DNA from 2 places in the Serratia sp. GW822-FHT06D09 genome. Region 2 is predicted to be linked to the other one. Evidence: predicted binding sites of a transcription regulator. Region 2 holds the regulator's gene; the other holds the start of a gene.

Region 1 (7,390 bases), on a different contig from region 2:
GAAAACGCACTGCCTTGCGATCGCACTGCGCTAAGGGTAGAATGGCGCAGCTTATGCATTGGGTTGCTGAATTAGAGATCGGCGCCTGTATTTATTATCTATAATCTGGAGTATTACAATGTCTCTAAGTGTTGAAGCTAAAGCTAAAATCGTAGCTGATTTCGGTCGTGGTACTAACGACAGCGGTTCTTCCGAAGTTCAGGTTGCCCTGTTGACTGCGCAGATCAACCATCTGCAAGGCCACTTCTCAGAGCACAAAAAAGATCACCACAGCCGTCGTGGTCTGCTGCGTATGGTTTCTCAGCGTCGTAAGCTGCTGGACTACCTGAAGCGTAAAGATGTAGCACGTTACACCAGCCTGATCGAGCGTCTGGGTCTGCGTCGCTAATCTAGCGAGTTTCAGTGGAAAGGGGCCTATTTGGGCCCCTTTCTTCTAGGAAGCATAAGCAAATCAGGTTAATGTATTACTGATGTTTCCAAACAGGATCTTCCATTACAGAGGTTCGCGCGGCTAATGAGAGGCTTTGTCTCAGGCTTGAGATAAGGATTGTCATTAGTCGCGAGGATGTAGTGAGAAGGCAAATCGAGCCAATGGCGTGTCGAGTCGTCAATACGATTGCGCGCCTAATCTAAGGATATAATTTTGCTGACACCGATCATTCGCAAATTCCAGTATGGCCAGCATACCGTCACTATTGAGACCGGTATGATGGCTCGTCAAGCCACCGCCGCCGTGATGGTGAGCATGGATGACACCGCCGTATTCGTTACCGTAGTTGGCCAGAAAAAAGCCAAACCAGGCCAGAGCTTCTTCCCACTGACCGTTAACTATCAGGAGCGTACCTACGCTGCTGGTCGTATCCCGGGCAGCTTCTTCCGTCGTGAAGGCCGTCCGAGCGAAGGCGAAACTCTGACTTCCCGTCTGATTGACCGTCCGATCCGTCCACTGTTCCCGGACAGCTTCCTGAACGAAGTTCAGGTGATCGCGACCGTGGTTTCCGTAAACCCGCAGGTTAACCCGGACATCGTTGCGATGATCGGTGCCTCTGCAGCCCTGAGCCTGTCCGGTATTCCGTTCAATGGCCCAATCGGTGCTGCTCGCGTGGGTTACATCAACAGCCAGTACGTGCTGAACCCAACGACTGACGAGCTGAAAGAAAGCAGCCTGGACTTGGTGGTTGCCGGTACCGCAGGCGCAGTGCTGATGGTTGAATCCGAAGCTGACGTTCTGAGCGAAGATCAAATGCTGGGCGCGGTGGTCTTTGGCCACGAGCAACAGCAGATCGTTATCGAGAACATCAATTCCCTGGTTGCCGAAGCCGGCAAGCCTAAGTGGGATTGGCAGGCACCTGCAGTCAACGAAGCGCTGCACGCGCGCGTTGCAGAACTGGCAGAAGGCCGCCTGGGCGACGCTTATCACATCACCGAAAAACAAGAGCGTTACGCTCAGGTAGATGCGATCAAGAACAGCGTTGTTGAAACCCTGCTGGCGCAGGACGAAACCCTGGACGCGTCTGAAATTCAGGACATCCTGGGCAGCGTTGAGAAAAACGTCGTTCGTAGCCGCGTGCTGCGTGGCGAGCCGCGTATCGACGGCCGTGAAAAAGACATGATCCGTGGCCTGGACGTGCGCACCGGCGTACTGCCGCGTACCCACGGTTCCGCACTGTTCACCCGTGGTGAAACTCAGGCTCTGGTTACTGCAACTCTGGGTACCGCACGTGATGCGCAGAACCTGGATGAGCTGATGGGCGAGAAGACCGACAGCTTCCTGTTCCACTACAACTTCCCTCCGTACTCCGTTGGTGAGACGGGGATGGTAGGTTCGCCTAAACGTCGTGAAATTGGTCACGGTCGCCTGGCGAAACGCGGCGTATTGGCTATGATGCCTAAAGCAGAAGATTTCCCGTACACGGTGCGTGTGGTTTCCGAAATCACCGAATCTAACGGTTCTTCTTCCATGGCTTCAGTCTGTGGCGCTTCTCTGGCGCTGATGGACGCTGGTGTGCCAATCAAAGCCGCCGTTGCGGGTATCGCAATGGGCCTGGTGAAAGAACAAGACAACTTTGTGGTTCTGTCCGACATTCTGGGTGACGAAGATCACCTGGGCGACATGGACTTCAAAGTGGCGGGTAGCCGTGACGGTATTACCGCGCTGCAGATGGACATTAAAATTGAAGGCATCACCCGCGAAATCATGCAGGTTGCACTGAACCAGGCCAAGGGCGCGCGTCTGCACATCCTGGGTGTGATGGAACAGGCTATCAGCACTCCGCGTGGCGATATCTCTCAGTTTGCACCACGTATTCACACTATCCGAATCAACCCGGACAAGATCAAAGACGTGATTGGTAAAGGCGGCTCTGTCATCCGTGCGTTGACCGAAGAGACCGGCACTACCATCGAAATCGAAGATGATGGTACAGTGAAAATCGCTGCTACCGACGGTGAGAAAGCGAAATTCGCTATTCGCCGCATCGAAGAGATCACTGCCGAGATCGAAGTGGGCCGTATTTACCAGGGTAAAGTTACCCGTATCGTTGATTTCGGCGCATTCGTGGCGATCGGTGGTGGTAAAGAAGGTCTGGTGCACATCTCTCAAATCGCAGACAAGCGCGTTGAGAAAGTGACCGACTATCTGCAGATGGGTCAGGAAGTACCGGTTAAGGTACTGGAAGTTGACCGTCAGGGCCGCGTGCGTCTGAGCATCAAAGAAGCGACCGCACCAGAAGCAGGTTCACCTGCGCCTGAAGCAGAATAACTGTATAGATAGATTTACAGCTCCCGGCCATGGGGTTGGGAGCTGTTCGTATCGCGCGGGTAGGATGCTTGCGTATTAGCAAACGGATGAAAGGATGTTCATCCAATGTTTGTCTTCGGGAGTGGGAAATGAAGCCTTTCTTGCGCTGGTGTTACGTTGCGACAGCACTCATGCTGGCAGGATGCAGCAACCATGATTGGCGTAAAGACGAAGTTTTGGCGATCCCGTTGCAGCCAACTCTGCAGCAGGAAGTGATCCTGGCGCGCATGGAACAAATACTTGCCAGCCGGGCACTGACGGACGATGAGCGTGCGCAGCTTTTATATGAGCGCGGTGTGCTGTATGATAGCCTCGGGCTACGTGCACTGGCGCGCAATGATTTCTCGCAAGCGCTGGCGATACGTCCTGATATGCCAGAAGTTTTCAACTACCTGGGCATTTACTTAACGCAGGCAGGCAATTTTGATGCTGCCTATGAAGCGTTTGATTCTGTACTAGAGCTTGATCCAACTTACAATTACGCGCGTTTAAACCGGGGCATCGCACTGTATTATGGCGGCCGCTTCCCGTTGGCGCAGGATGATCTGCAGGCGTTTTATCAAGACGACCCAAACGATCCCTTCCGTTCGTTGTGGCTTTATCTGGTGGAAAGAGAAATCGATCCCAAGAAGGCTGACGTAGCGCTCCAGCAGCGTTATGACAAAGCGAACCGAGGGCAATGGGGATGGAATATTGTCGAATTCTACCTGGGCAACATCAGTGAAAAAACGCTGATGGAAAGGCTCAAGGCAGATGCAACGGATAACACTTCGCTCGCTGAGCATCTCAGTGAAACTGACTTCTATTTAGGTAAGCATTACCTAAGTCTGGGGGACAAGGACACCGCTTCGGCGCTGTTCAAACTGACGGTCGCTAACAACGTTCATAACTTCGTTGAGCACCGCTATGCATTGTTGGAATTGGCGCTGTTAGGCCAAGAACAAGACGACCTATCGGAATCGGACCAGCAATAGCTGACGAACAACTATCAGCCTGATATACATTGGTTTTTTGCCAAAGTTATCGTCTTAACGGGCGAGGGCTTTTTTGTTCGTTTTATAATCTAATTTGAGCCGGTTCACACTTTTCAATGAAAATGACTGAAAATTTTCTCGACGAGTTATGTAGACTGGCTGCCATTATTAATGAGGCACGTGTACATGACTACTGAGCTTGAAACCTCTTTTGCTGACCTGGGGCTGTCTGCTCCGATCATTTCTGCCCTGACCGATCTGGGCTATGAAAAACCTTCACCGATCCAGGCTGAGTGTATTCCTCACCTGTTGAACGGCCGTGATGTGCTGGGCATGGCACAGACCGGTAGTGGTAAAACTGCAGCATTCTCGCTGCCACTGCTGCACAACCTTGACGCTTCCCTGAAAGCACCTCAGATCCTGGTGCTGGCACCGACCCGCGAACTGGCGGTTCAGGTTGCTGAAGCGATGACTGATTTCTCCAAACACATGCATGGCGTTAACGTCGTGGCCCTGTACGGCGGCCAGCGTTATGACGTGCAGCTGCGCGCTCTGCGTCAGGGCCCGCAAATCGTAGTAGGGACTCCAGGCCGTCTGCTGGACCACCTGAAGCGTGGCACCCTGAACCTCTCTAACCTGAGCGGTCTGGTGCTTGATGAAGCCGACGAAATGCTGCGCATGGGCTTTATCGAAGACGTAGAAACCATCATGGCAGAGATTCCGGCTGAACATCAGACCGCGCTGTTCTCCGCAACCATGCCGGAAGCGATCCGCCGCATTACCCGCCGCTTTATGAAAGAGCCGCAGGAAGTGCGCATCCAATCCAGCATCACTACCCGTCCGGACATCAGCCAGAGCTACTGGACTGTGCACGGCATGCGTAAAAACGAAGCGCTGGTGCGTTTCCTGGAAGCGGAAGACTTTGATGCGGCGATTATCTTCGTTCGTACCAAAAACGCGACCCTGGAAGTGGCTGAAGCGCTGGAGCGCAGCGGTTACAGCAGCGCAGCACTGAACGGCGACATGAACCAGGCACTGCGTGAGCAGACCCTGGAGCGCCTGAAAGATGGTCGTCTGGATATCCTGATCGCAACCGACGTTGCTGCTCGTGGCCTGGACGTTGAGCGTATCAGCCTGGTGGTAAACTATGATATCCCTATGGATTCAGAGTCTTACGTTCACCGTATCGGCCGTACCGGCCGTGCTGGTCGTGCCGGCCGTGCGCTGCTGTTCGTAGAAAACCGCGAACGCCGCCTGCTGCGCAACATCGAACGCACCATGAAGCTGACCATTCCAGAAGTTGAACTGCCAAACGCAGAACTGCTGGGTGAGCGTCGTCTGGCCAAGTTCGCCGCTAAAGTACAGCAACAGCTGGAAAGCAGCGATCTGGACATGTACCGCGCACTGCTGGCCAAACTGCAGCCGGAAGAAGAGCTGGAAATGGAAACCCTGGCCGCAGCACTGCTGAAAATGGCACAGGGCGAACGTCCTCTGATCTTGCCACCGGATCCCGTGTTCAAACCACGTCAGCGTCGTGAATTCAACGACCGTGACGACCGCGGCAGCGACCGTCGTCGTGACGCACGTCCAGACAGCCGTGATGGTGGCGCAGATCGCCCACGTCGCGAGCGCCGTGACGTTGGCGAAATGCAGCTGTACCGCATTGAAGTGGGCCGTGATGACGGCGTTGAAGTTCGCCATATCGTTGGCGCGATCGCTAACGAAGGTGACATCAGCAGCCGTTACATCGGTAACATCAAGCTGTTTGCTGGTCACTCGACCATCGAACTGCCAAAAGGCATGCCGGGCGAGATCCTGTCTCACTTCACCCGTACTCGTATCCTGAACAAGCCGATGAACATGCAACTGCTGGGCGATGCACAGCCGCATGAACGTCGTGAGCGTCGCGAAGGCGGTGCTGGTGCAGGTAACGGCGAGCGTCGTGGCGGTGGTCGTCCATTCAACGGCGAACGTCGTGAAGGGGCAAACCCAGGTCGTCGTTCTTTCGGTGATCGTCGTGAAGGCGGTGCTGCTGCACCTGCCGGCAACGGTGGCGAACGTCGTGGCGGTAACTTCAACCGTGACGGCCAACGCGCCCCACGTCGTGATGACGCCGCTCCGGCTGCACCACGTCGCCGTTTCGGTGATGCATAACATCTGATTTGACCGCTTGCGGTTAATCGGACTAAGAAACCAGCCTTCGGGCTGGTTTTTTTATGCCTGAAATTCACCGTTAAATGGCAGAAAATGGCGTATCATTTATAAGGTTTTTTCTTATGGATACTACGCACGGGAGATGCCATGAGTTGGCAGCAGTTCAAGTCTCAATACCTGGTGCGCTTTTGGGCACCTTTACCCGCGGTGATTGCCGCAGGGATCCTCTCTACCTACTACTTTGGTTTGACCGGTACCTTCTGGGCGGTAACCGGGGAATTTACCCGCTGGGGTGGCCATGTATTGCAGTGGTTCGGCCTGCACCCTGAGCAATGGGGCTACTTCAAGGTTATCGGCCTTGAGGGCACGCCGCTGCAGCGCATCGACGGCAGGATGATCATCGGCATGTTCGCTGGCTGTATCGCTGCCGCACTGTGGGCCAATAACATCAAGCTGCGCCAGCCACAGCACCGCATTCGCATTGTGCAGGCGCTTTTGGGCGGCATTATCGCCGGCTTCGGTGCCCGTCTGGCGATGGGCTGCAACCTGGCGGCGTTCTTTACCGGTATTCCTCAGTTCTCGCTGCACGCCTGGTTCTTCGCACTGGCGACCGCTGCTGGCTCCTACTTTGGCGCCAAATTTACCCTGTTGCCGATGTTCCGCATCCCGGTGAAATTACAGAAGGTAAAAGCCGCCGCCCCGTTGACGCAAAAGCCGGAGCAGGCGCGCCGCCGCTTCCGTTTGGGCATGGTGATTTTCTGTCTGTCGGTAGCCTGGTCACTTTGGACGCTGTTCGATGCGCCGAAGCTGGGTATCGCCATGCTGTTCGGTATCGGTTTTGGCCTGCTGATTGAGCGTGCGCAGATCTGCTTCACCTCAGCCTTCCGCGATTTATGGATCACCGGGCGTACCCACATGGCGAAAGCGATCATTATCGGCATGGCGGTGAGCGCCATCGGTATTTTCAGCTATGTGCAGTTGGGTGTCGCGCCGAAAATCATGTGGGCCGGCCCCAATGCGGTTCTGGGCGGCCTGCTGTTTGGTTTCGGCATCGTGCTGGCCGGCGGCTGTGAAACCGGCTGGATGTACCGTGCGGTGGAAGGACAGGTGCACTATTGGTGGGTGGGGCTGGGTAACATCATCGGCGCGACCCTGCTGGCTTACTACTGGGATGACCTGGCCCCGGCGCTGGCCACAGATTACGACAAGATCAACCTGCTGGATACTTTCGGGCCGATCGGCGGCCTGCTGGTGACTTACCTGCTGCTGGCGTTGGCGTTTGCCGCCATGCTGTGGTGGGAGAAACGTTTTTTCCGCGCCAAACCCGATGCGCAGGTGGTTAATTTGAGGAGTGTGTCATGAAGCAAGCGGCGATAGTGCCAAATTATCGGTTGGATATGCTGGGTGAACCTTGTCCGTATCCGGCAGTGGCCACGCTGGAGGCGATGCCGCAGTTGAAGCC
Region 2 (7,390 bases):
CTGGCGTGAAAAAGGCTGGCTTGGCGTGGTGATGCATTTTCGCGGCTGCAGCGGCGTGCCGAACCGCAAGCAGCGCATCTATCACTCCGGAGAAACGGAAGATGCGCGTTTCTTTCTGCAGTGGCTGCGCGCAACCTACGGTGAAGCCCCCACCGCCGCGGTCGGGGTCTCGCTCGGCGGCAACATGCTGGCCTGCTACCTGGCACAGCAGGGGGCGGACAGTCTGCTGCAGGCGGCTGTCGTGGTTTCGGCACCGCTGATGCTGGAGCCCTGTTCGTGGCGTATGGAACAAGGCTTTTCGCGCGTTTATCAGCGCTATCTGCTTGGGCAACTCAAACAAAATGCCACCCGCAAGCTGCTGCACTACCCTGACACGTTGCCACTCAAGCTGCCGCAGCTCAAAGCGTTGCGCCGGATCCGCGACTTTGATGACGCCATTACCTCGCGCATTCACGGCTTCAGCGACGCCAGTGATTATTATCGCCGTTGCAGCGCCCTGCCGCTGTTGCCGGCGATCCAGACGCCGTTATTGATCATCCATGCCAAAGACGATCCCTTTATGACCGACGAAGTGATCCCCGAGGTCACCTCGCTGCCGCACAACATTGAGTATCAGTTGACCGAGTTTGGCGGCCACGTCGGTTTTGTCGGCGGCACCTTGAAACACCCCCAAATGTGGCTGGAATACCGTATTCCATCCTGGCTTTCCCCTTATCTGGACACAACCACGTGATTATCCCCTGGAAAGAACTGGAAACTGAGACCCTAAACAGCCTGATCGAGTCCTTTGTGTTACGCGAAGGCACCGACTACGGCGAGCACGAACGCTCGCTGGAACAGAAAGTGGAAGACGTGCGCCGCCAGTTGAAAAACGGCGAGGTGCTGCTGGTTTGGTCAGAACTGCATGAGACCGTCAACATTATGCCGCGCGGCCAGTTCCGCGCCGGGCAGGAAGAAATTTAGTGGCGATCGGTTCTATGACTGACGGAAAAAATCAGGTAACAATGGATTATTGCAAACCAACGCGCGGAATTTTGCCCTTGGCGAAAGGGCGTCAAACAGACCAATAATCATATCTGACGCCTGCGCATTTAACACGGAGTGACCTACCACCATGTCCGCCAAACATCCCGTTATCGCAGTGACCGGCTCCAGCGGGGCCGGCACCACCACCACCAGCGTGGCGTTCCGTAAAATCTTTCAGCAGTTGAACATCCGCGCCGCCGAGCTGGAAGGCGACAGTTTCCACCGCTACACCCGGCCGGAAATGGACGCGGCGATCCGCAAAGCGCGCGATCTCGGCCGCCATATCAGCTATTTCGGCCCCGAAGCCAATGACTTCGGCCTGCTGCAACAAAGCTTTCTCGACTACGGCAAAAACGGCACCGGTCGCTCACGCAAGTATCTTCATACCTACGATGAAGCGGTACCCTATAATCAGGTTCCCGGCACTTTCACCCCATGGGAAGCCTTGCCGGCACCGACCGATGTGTTGTTCTACGAAGGGCTCCACGGTGGCGTCGTGACCGAACACATCGACGTGGCCAAACACGTCGATCTGCTGGTCGGCGTAGTACCCATCGTGAACCTGGAATGGATCCAGAAGTTGATCCGCGATACCGGTGAACGCGGCCACTCCCGCGAAGCGGTAATGGATTCGGTGGTTCGTTCAATGGAAGACTACATCAACTACATCACGCCGCAGTTTTCACGTACCCATATCAACTTCCAACGGGTGCCGACGGTAGACACCTCCAACCCGTTCGCCGCCAAGGCTATCCCTTCGCTGGACGAGAGCTTTGTGGTGATCCACTTCCGCGGGCTGGACCAGATCGACTTCCCTTATCTGCTGGCAATGCTGCAGGGATCTTTTATCTCGCATATCAATACGCTGGTGGTGCCGGGTGGCAAAATGGGGCTGGCGATGGAACTGATCATGGCGCCGCTGGTGCAGCGACTGCTGGAAGGAAAAAAAATCGAGTAATCTACGGGGCGCGGTACAACCGCGCCCCTTTATCCGTTACGCCAGGTCGCGGATTTCAAAACTGTGGGTCACGCTGGCGGCTTTGCTCAGCATCAGTGAAACCGAACAGTACTTCTCGGCTGACAGGTTGACCGCACGTTCCACGATCTTGTCGCTCAAATCTTTGCCGGTCACGATAAAATGCAGGTTGATGTGGGTAAACAACCGTGGCGCTTCTTCGCGGCGTTCAGAGGTCAGTTTCACCTCGCAATCACGCACGTCGTTGCGTCCTTTTTGCAGGATCGACACCACGTCGATAGCACTGCAGCCCCCTACTGACATCAGCACCATTTCCATCGGACTGGGTGCTTTATCGCCGGCGTTGCCGTCCATCAATACCTGATGGCCAGACGCGGATTCACCCAGAAACGTCAACCCTTCCACCCACTTAACTCTTGCCTGCATGCTGGTCACTCCGGTTAATTTCTTAAAATCAGAGTACGCTTTCGCATAGAAACTGGCAACGGAACCTGATGCTAATCATGCTGAAGCGAGACAACACGAGACACCCGCCTCACTCTGTGCTACAAACAGAGCCGCAATAAATCTTTCCGGGACACTGATTTCAGGGAAACTCCCAGGGAAAGGCTCCTTTACCGGTATGTTAACAGAATGTAGCTTGCAGCTCTCCCGGCAAGTTAATATGCTAGAGCGACAGCGTATATTTATGACACGCCTCAAAACCTGCTGATAGCCACCATTAAAACAACGGCGACAGCACGTTTTACAGGGAACTCTGACCCCTGTGACACAAGGCAGCGATAACAACAGAGGATAACAGCGAATGGTTCTCGGCAAACCGCAAACAGACCCTACTCTCGAATGGTTCCTGTCTCATTGCCATATCCACAAATATCCATCCAAAAGTACGCTGATTCACCAAGGTGAAAAAGCCGAAACGCTTTACTACATCGTCAAAGGCTCCGTCGCGGTGCTGATTAAGGATGAAGAAGGTAAAGAGATGATCCTGTCCTACCTTAACCAGGGGGATTTCATCGGCGAGCTTGGATTGTTTGAAGAAGGTCAGGAGCGTAGCGCCTGGGTTAGGGCGAAGACCGCCTGTGAAGTGGCTGAAATTTCCTACAAGAAATTCCGCCAGCTGATCCAGGTAAACCCGGACATCCTGATGCGCCTGTCTGCCCAGATGGCAAACCGCCTGCAGATAACCTCTGAGAAAGTGGGTAACCTCGCCTTCCTGGACGTTACGGGCCGCATCGCGCAAACCCTGCTGAACCTGGCGAAACAGCCTGATGCCATGACCCATCCGGATGGCATGCAGATTAAAATCACCCGTCAGGAAATTGGCCAGATCGTCGGTTGCTCTCGTGAAACCGTGGGTCGTATTCTGAAAATGCTGGAAGATCAAAACCTGATCTCCGCTCACGGCAAAACTATTGTCGTTTACGGCACCCGTTAATCACTGAAAAAACGGCGCGATAATTCGCGCCGTTTTTTTATGCCCCGATTTATCATGTGGCGCCGACTGATTTATCATCCGGAAGTCAACTATGCACTGCGACAAACGCTGGTGCTGTGCCTGCCGGTTCTGCTCGGGCTGTTGATCGGCCAACTGCAATACGGCCTGCTATTTTCCCTGGTTCCCGCCTGCTGTAACATCGCCGGGCTGGACACGCCCCACAAACGCTTCTTTAAACGCCTGATCGTCGGGGGTTCGCTCTTTGCGCTTAGCAGCCTGCTGCTGCAACAGGCACTGCTGTGGCAAGTGCCGCTACCCGCATTGATGCTCGGCCTGGCACTGTTGCTTGGCGTCAGCGGCGAAATCAGCCCACTGCACGCCCGCCTGCTGCCCGCCGCGCTGGTTGCCGCCATATTCTCTCTCAGCATGGCCGGTACGGTGCCGCTTTGGCACGCGCCGGTGTTATATATCGTGGGTACCGCCTGGTACGGCCTGTTTACCTGGTTCTGGTTCAAGCTGTGGAAAGAGCAACCGATGCGCGAGTCGCTCAATCAGCTCTATCTGGAGCTGGCGGACTACTTCGAAGCCAAATATTCGCTGTTGACCCAGCACACCGATCCGCAGACCGCCTTACCACCGCTGCTGGTGCGCCAGCAAAAGGTCATGGATCTGATCACCTTGCTGTATCAGCAGCTTAATTTTCTGCCCCATGCCAGCAATCTCGAACAAAAGCGCCTGCAACGCACCTTTCAGGTCGCGCTGGATTTGCAGGAACACATCACCGTCAGCCTGCACCTGCCGGAAGAGGTCCAAAAACTGGTAGAGCAGAGCCAGGCCGAAGCCATTATCCGCCGCAATGCACAGGTGATTGCCAATCGGCTGCGCACGGTAGCGCACGATATCCTCTATCATCAGCATTCTCAGCGTTTCAACATGGACCATGAGTTGGCAGCCCTGGAAAAAGTGGCGGCGCAGCACCCGGACAACCCGGTCGGCCAATTCTGTTATTACCACTTCAGCCGCATCGCCCGCCTGCTGCGCACCCAGCACCCACTCTACCGACGCGATCTGATGGCCAATCAAAACCGTCTGCCATTCTGGCCCGCGCTGGTCAGTTACCTGTCGTTCAAATCCAACGCCCTGCGCAATGCGGCTCGGCTGGGAGTCACCCTGGCGGCGGGCAGCAGCCTGGGCATGATTTTCAATCTGCCAAAACCTTACTGGATCTTGCTGACCATCATGCTGGTGAGCCAAAACGGCTACAACGCCACCCGGGTACGCATCCAGCACCGTGCGCTCGGCACCTTGGTTGGGTTGGTGATTGCCGCCGGATTACTGCAGCTGCAACTGCCCGAGGCTGAGACGCTGGGCGTGATGCTGGTGATCACGCTGCTGGCCTATCTGGTTTCACGTAAAAATTACGGGCTGGCGGTAATTGGCTTTACGGTGACGGCGGTTTACACCCTGCAACTGTTGGCACTGAACGGCACCCACTTCCTGGTGCCGCGCCTGATCGACACGCTGATCGGCTGCGTACTGGTGTTCGGCAGCACCATCTGGCTGTGGCCACAGTGGCAAAGCGGTCTGCTACGCAAGAACGCCCATCAGGCGTTGGAAAACGATCAACAGGCGCTGCGCCTGTTGCTGGAAGAGCAAGAACCCGATCCCAGCGCGCTGGCTTATGCCCGCATGCAGGTCAATCAGGCGCACAACGCGCTGTTCACCTCACTCAATCAGGCGATGCAGGAGCCGGGTTTTGAATCGAGCTACCTGGCAGATATGCGCCTGTGGGTTACGCACAGCCAGTTTATTGTCGAACACCTGAATGCGATGACCATTCTGGCGCGCGAGCACTATATGCTGACGCCAAAGCTGGCGGAGGAGTATCTGCAGTCTTGTGAAATCGCGCTGCAAAGCTGTCAGCAGCGGCTTGAATACGACGGGCCGAGCAGTGGCAACGGCATTATGCAGCCACCGGATTTGCAGCCGGATATGCCGGTGACTGAAATGGAACGCCATCTGCGGCGGATTTTGTCCCACCTGAGCGTCATGCACACCATCTCGTCACTGGCCTGGCGCCAGCGTCCGCACCATGGCATCTGGCTGAAGCGCAAACTGCGCGATCAATAAGGGCACCCTCGGTGCCCTTATGCATTAAGCGCCAATCACGTCCTGCACGGCCAGCTCAAACAGCGCCATCCCTTCGTCAATATCCTCGGTTGCTACCACCAGCGAAGGCGCAAAACGGATCACGTTTGGCCCGGCATTGAGGATCATCAACCCGCGTGCAGCGGCGGCAGTCAGGAAATCACGCGCCTTACCGTGGTGATTTTTCGTCAATTCGGCACCGATCAGCAGCCCCATGCCGCGAATGTCGCTGAAAACACCATATTTCTCGCCAATCTGCTTTAACGCCTGCACGTACAGTCCATGACGCAGTTCAATGCCACTGAGCACTTCCGGCGTATTGATCACGTCCAGCGCCGCCTCCGCCACCGCGCAGGCCAACGGGTTGCCGCCGTAGGTGGTGCCATGGGTGCCCACCTGCATCACCGAGGCAATCTCTTCGGTGGTCAGCATCGCGCTAACCGGGAAACCACCGCCAAGCGCCTTGGCGGTGGTCAGGATGTCTGGCGTCACGCCATAGTGCATATAGGCGAACAGTTTGCCACTGCGCCCCATGCCACTTTGCACTTCGTCGAATACCAGCAGCGCCTGATGCTGGTCGCACAGTTCGCGTACACCCTTGAGGAAGTCGGCGTCTACCGGGGTAATCCCCCCTTCACCCTGGATCGGCTCCATTACCACCGCGCAGGTATGGTCGTCCATCACCGCTTTCACCGCGGCCAAATCGTTGAACGGTACGTGTACGATATCGGCCGGTTTCGGCCCAAAGCCGTCGGAATATTTGGCCTGTCCGCCGACGGAGACGGTAAACAGCGTGCGGCCGTGAAACGCGTTATAGAACGCGATGATTTTGGTTTTGTACGGACTGTGGCGGGTAATCGCATAATGACGCGCCAGTTTGAAGGCAGCTTCGTTAGCCTCTGCGCCGGAATTGGCGAAAAACACCCGATCGGCAAAGGTGGCGTTAATTAGCTTGGTCGCCAGGCGCAGCGCCGGTTCGTTGGTGAACACGTTGCTGGTATGCCACAGGGTTTCGCCCTGCTGTTTCAGCGCCTCAACCAACGCCGGGTGGCAGTGCCCCAACGCCGTCACCGCAATGCCGCCGGAGAAATCGATGTACTCTTTCCCTTGCTGGTCCCATACGCGGCTGCCTTTGCCCCTGACCGGGACAAACTGAGCAGGTGCATAAACAGGCAGGATAACCTGATCAAAGGTGCTGCGGGTTACTGCAGATTTTTCGGTCATTATGGGGTCCACCCTGAAAGTAACTCAGTTTTTTAATGGCAATTGAATGAAAATATAATCACAAAATATGCATAAAAAACCATTAAAGGGCAAACGCAAATCACCTTGGCGACTAAAAAAAATCTAAGCAATTAACTTTTAAGGAAATTATCCAACAGCTGATGCCCCTGTTCGCTGAGGATGCTTTCTGGGTGGAACTGTACCCCTTCCAGCGCCAACTGCCGGTGGCGGATGCCCATGATCTCATCGCGTACGCCGTCGCGCTCACTCCAGGCGGTAACTTCAAAACAATCCGGCAAAGTAGCAGCTTCAAGCACCAACGAATGGTAACGGGTAACGGTCAGCGGGTTGTTCAACCCGCGAAAAACACCGCTGTCGAGATGGCGGATCGCCGAGGTCTTGCCGTGCATCACCTCGCGGGCGCGCACCACCTTAGCACCGAATGCCTGCCCCAGCGCCTGGTGCCCCAGACAAACGCCGAGGATCGGCAGCTTGCCGGCAAAATGTTGGATGGCAGCTAATGAGATGCCGGCTTCATTCGGGGTACAGGGCCCAGGAGAGATCACCAGACGCTGCGG

Evidence for each region. The regulator CRP, encoded in region 2, controls carbon source genes, mostly activating them, when cyclic AMP is high. The targets are predictions, from matches to a motif close to ATGTGANNNNNNTCACAT.
Region 1: yrbN (protein YrbN) is a predicted target of CRP. The motif match lies at 3,867-3,884, and genes of this name have one in related genera.

Annotation. Positions count from the first base shown of each region.
Region 1 covers NZ_JBXALO010000010.1:77,163-84,552, reverse strand. Annotated here, with positions in the region: gene rpsO (30S ribosomal protein S15) at 119-388, shown strand; gene pnp (polyribonucleotide nucleotidyltransferase) at 644-2,761, shown strand; gene nlpI (lipoprotein NlpI) at 2,890-3,774, shown strand; gene yrbN (protein YrbN) at 3,891-3,971, shown strand; gene AC1RKG_RS20775 (DEAD/DEAH family ATP-dependent RNA helicase) at 3,961-5,928, shown strand; gene yedE (selenium metabolism membrane protein YedE/FdhT) at 6,076-7,290, shown strand; gene yedF (sulfurtransferase-like selenium metabolism protein YedF) at 7,287-7,390, shown strand, end outside.
Region 2 covers NZ_JBXALO010000016.1:10,954-18,343, forward strand. Annotated here, with positions in the region: gene AC1RKG_RS23680 (hydrolase) at 1-733, shown strand, start outside; gene AC1RKG_RS23685 (YheU family protein) at 730-963, shown strand; gene AC1RKG_RS23690 (phosphoribulokinase) at 1,115-1,984, shown strand; gene AC1RKG_RS23695 (OsmC family protein) at 2,021-2,428, opposite strand; gene crp (cAMP-activated global transcriptional regulator CRP) at 2,808-3,440, shown strand; gene AC1RKG_RS23705 (YccS/YhfK family putative transporter) at 3,495-5,570, shown strand; gene argD (bifunctional acetylornithine/succinyldiaminopimelate transaminase) at 5,595-6,812, opposite strand; gene AC1RKG_RS23715 (aminodeoxychorismate synthase component II) at 6,944-7,390, opposite strand, start outside.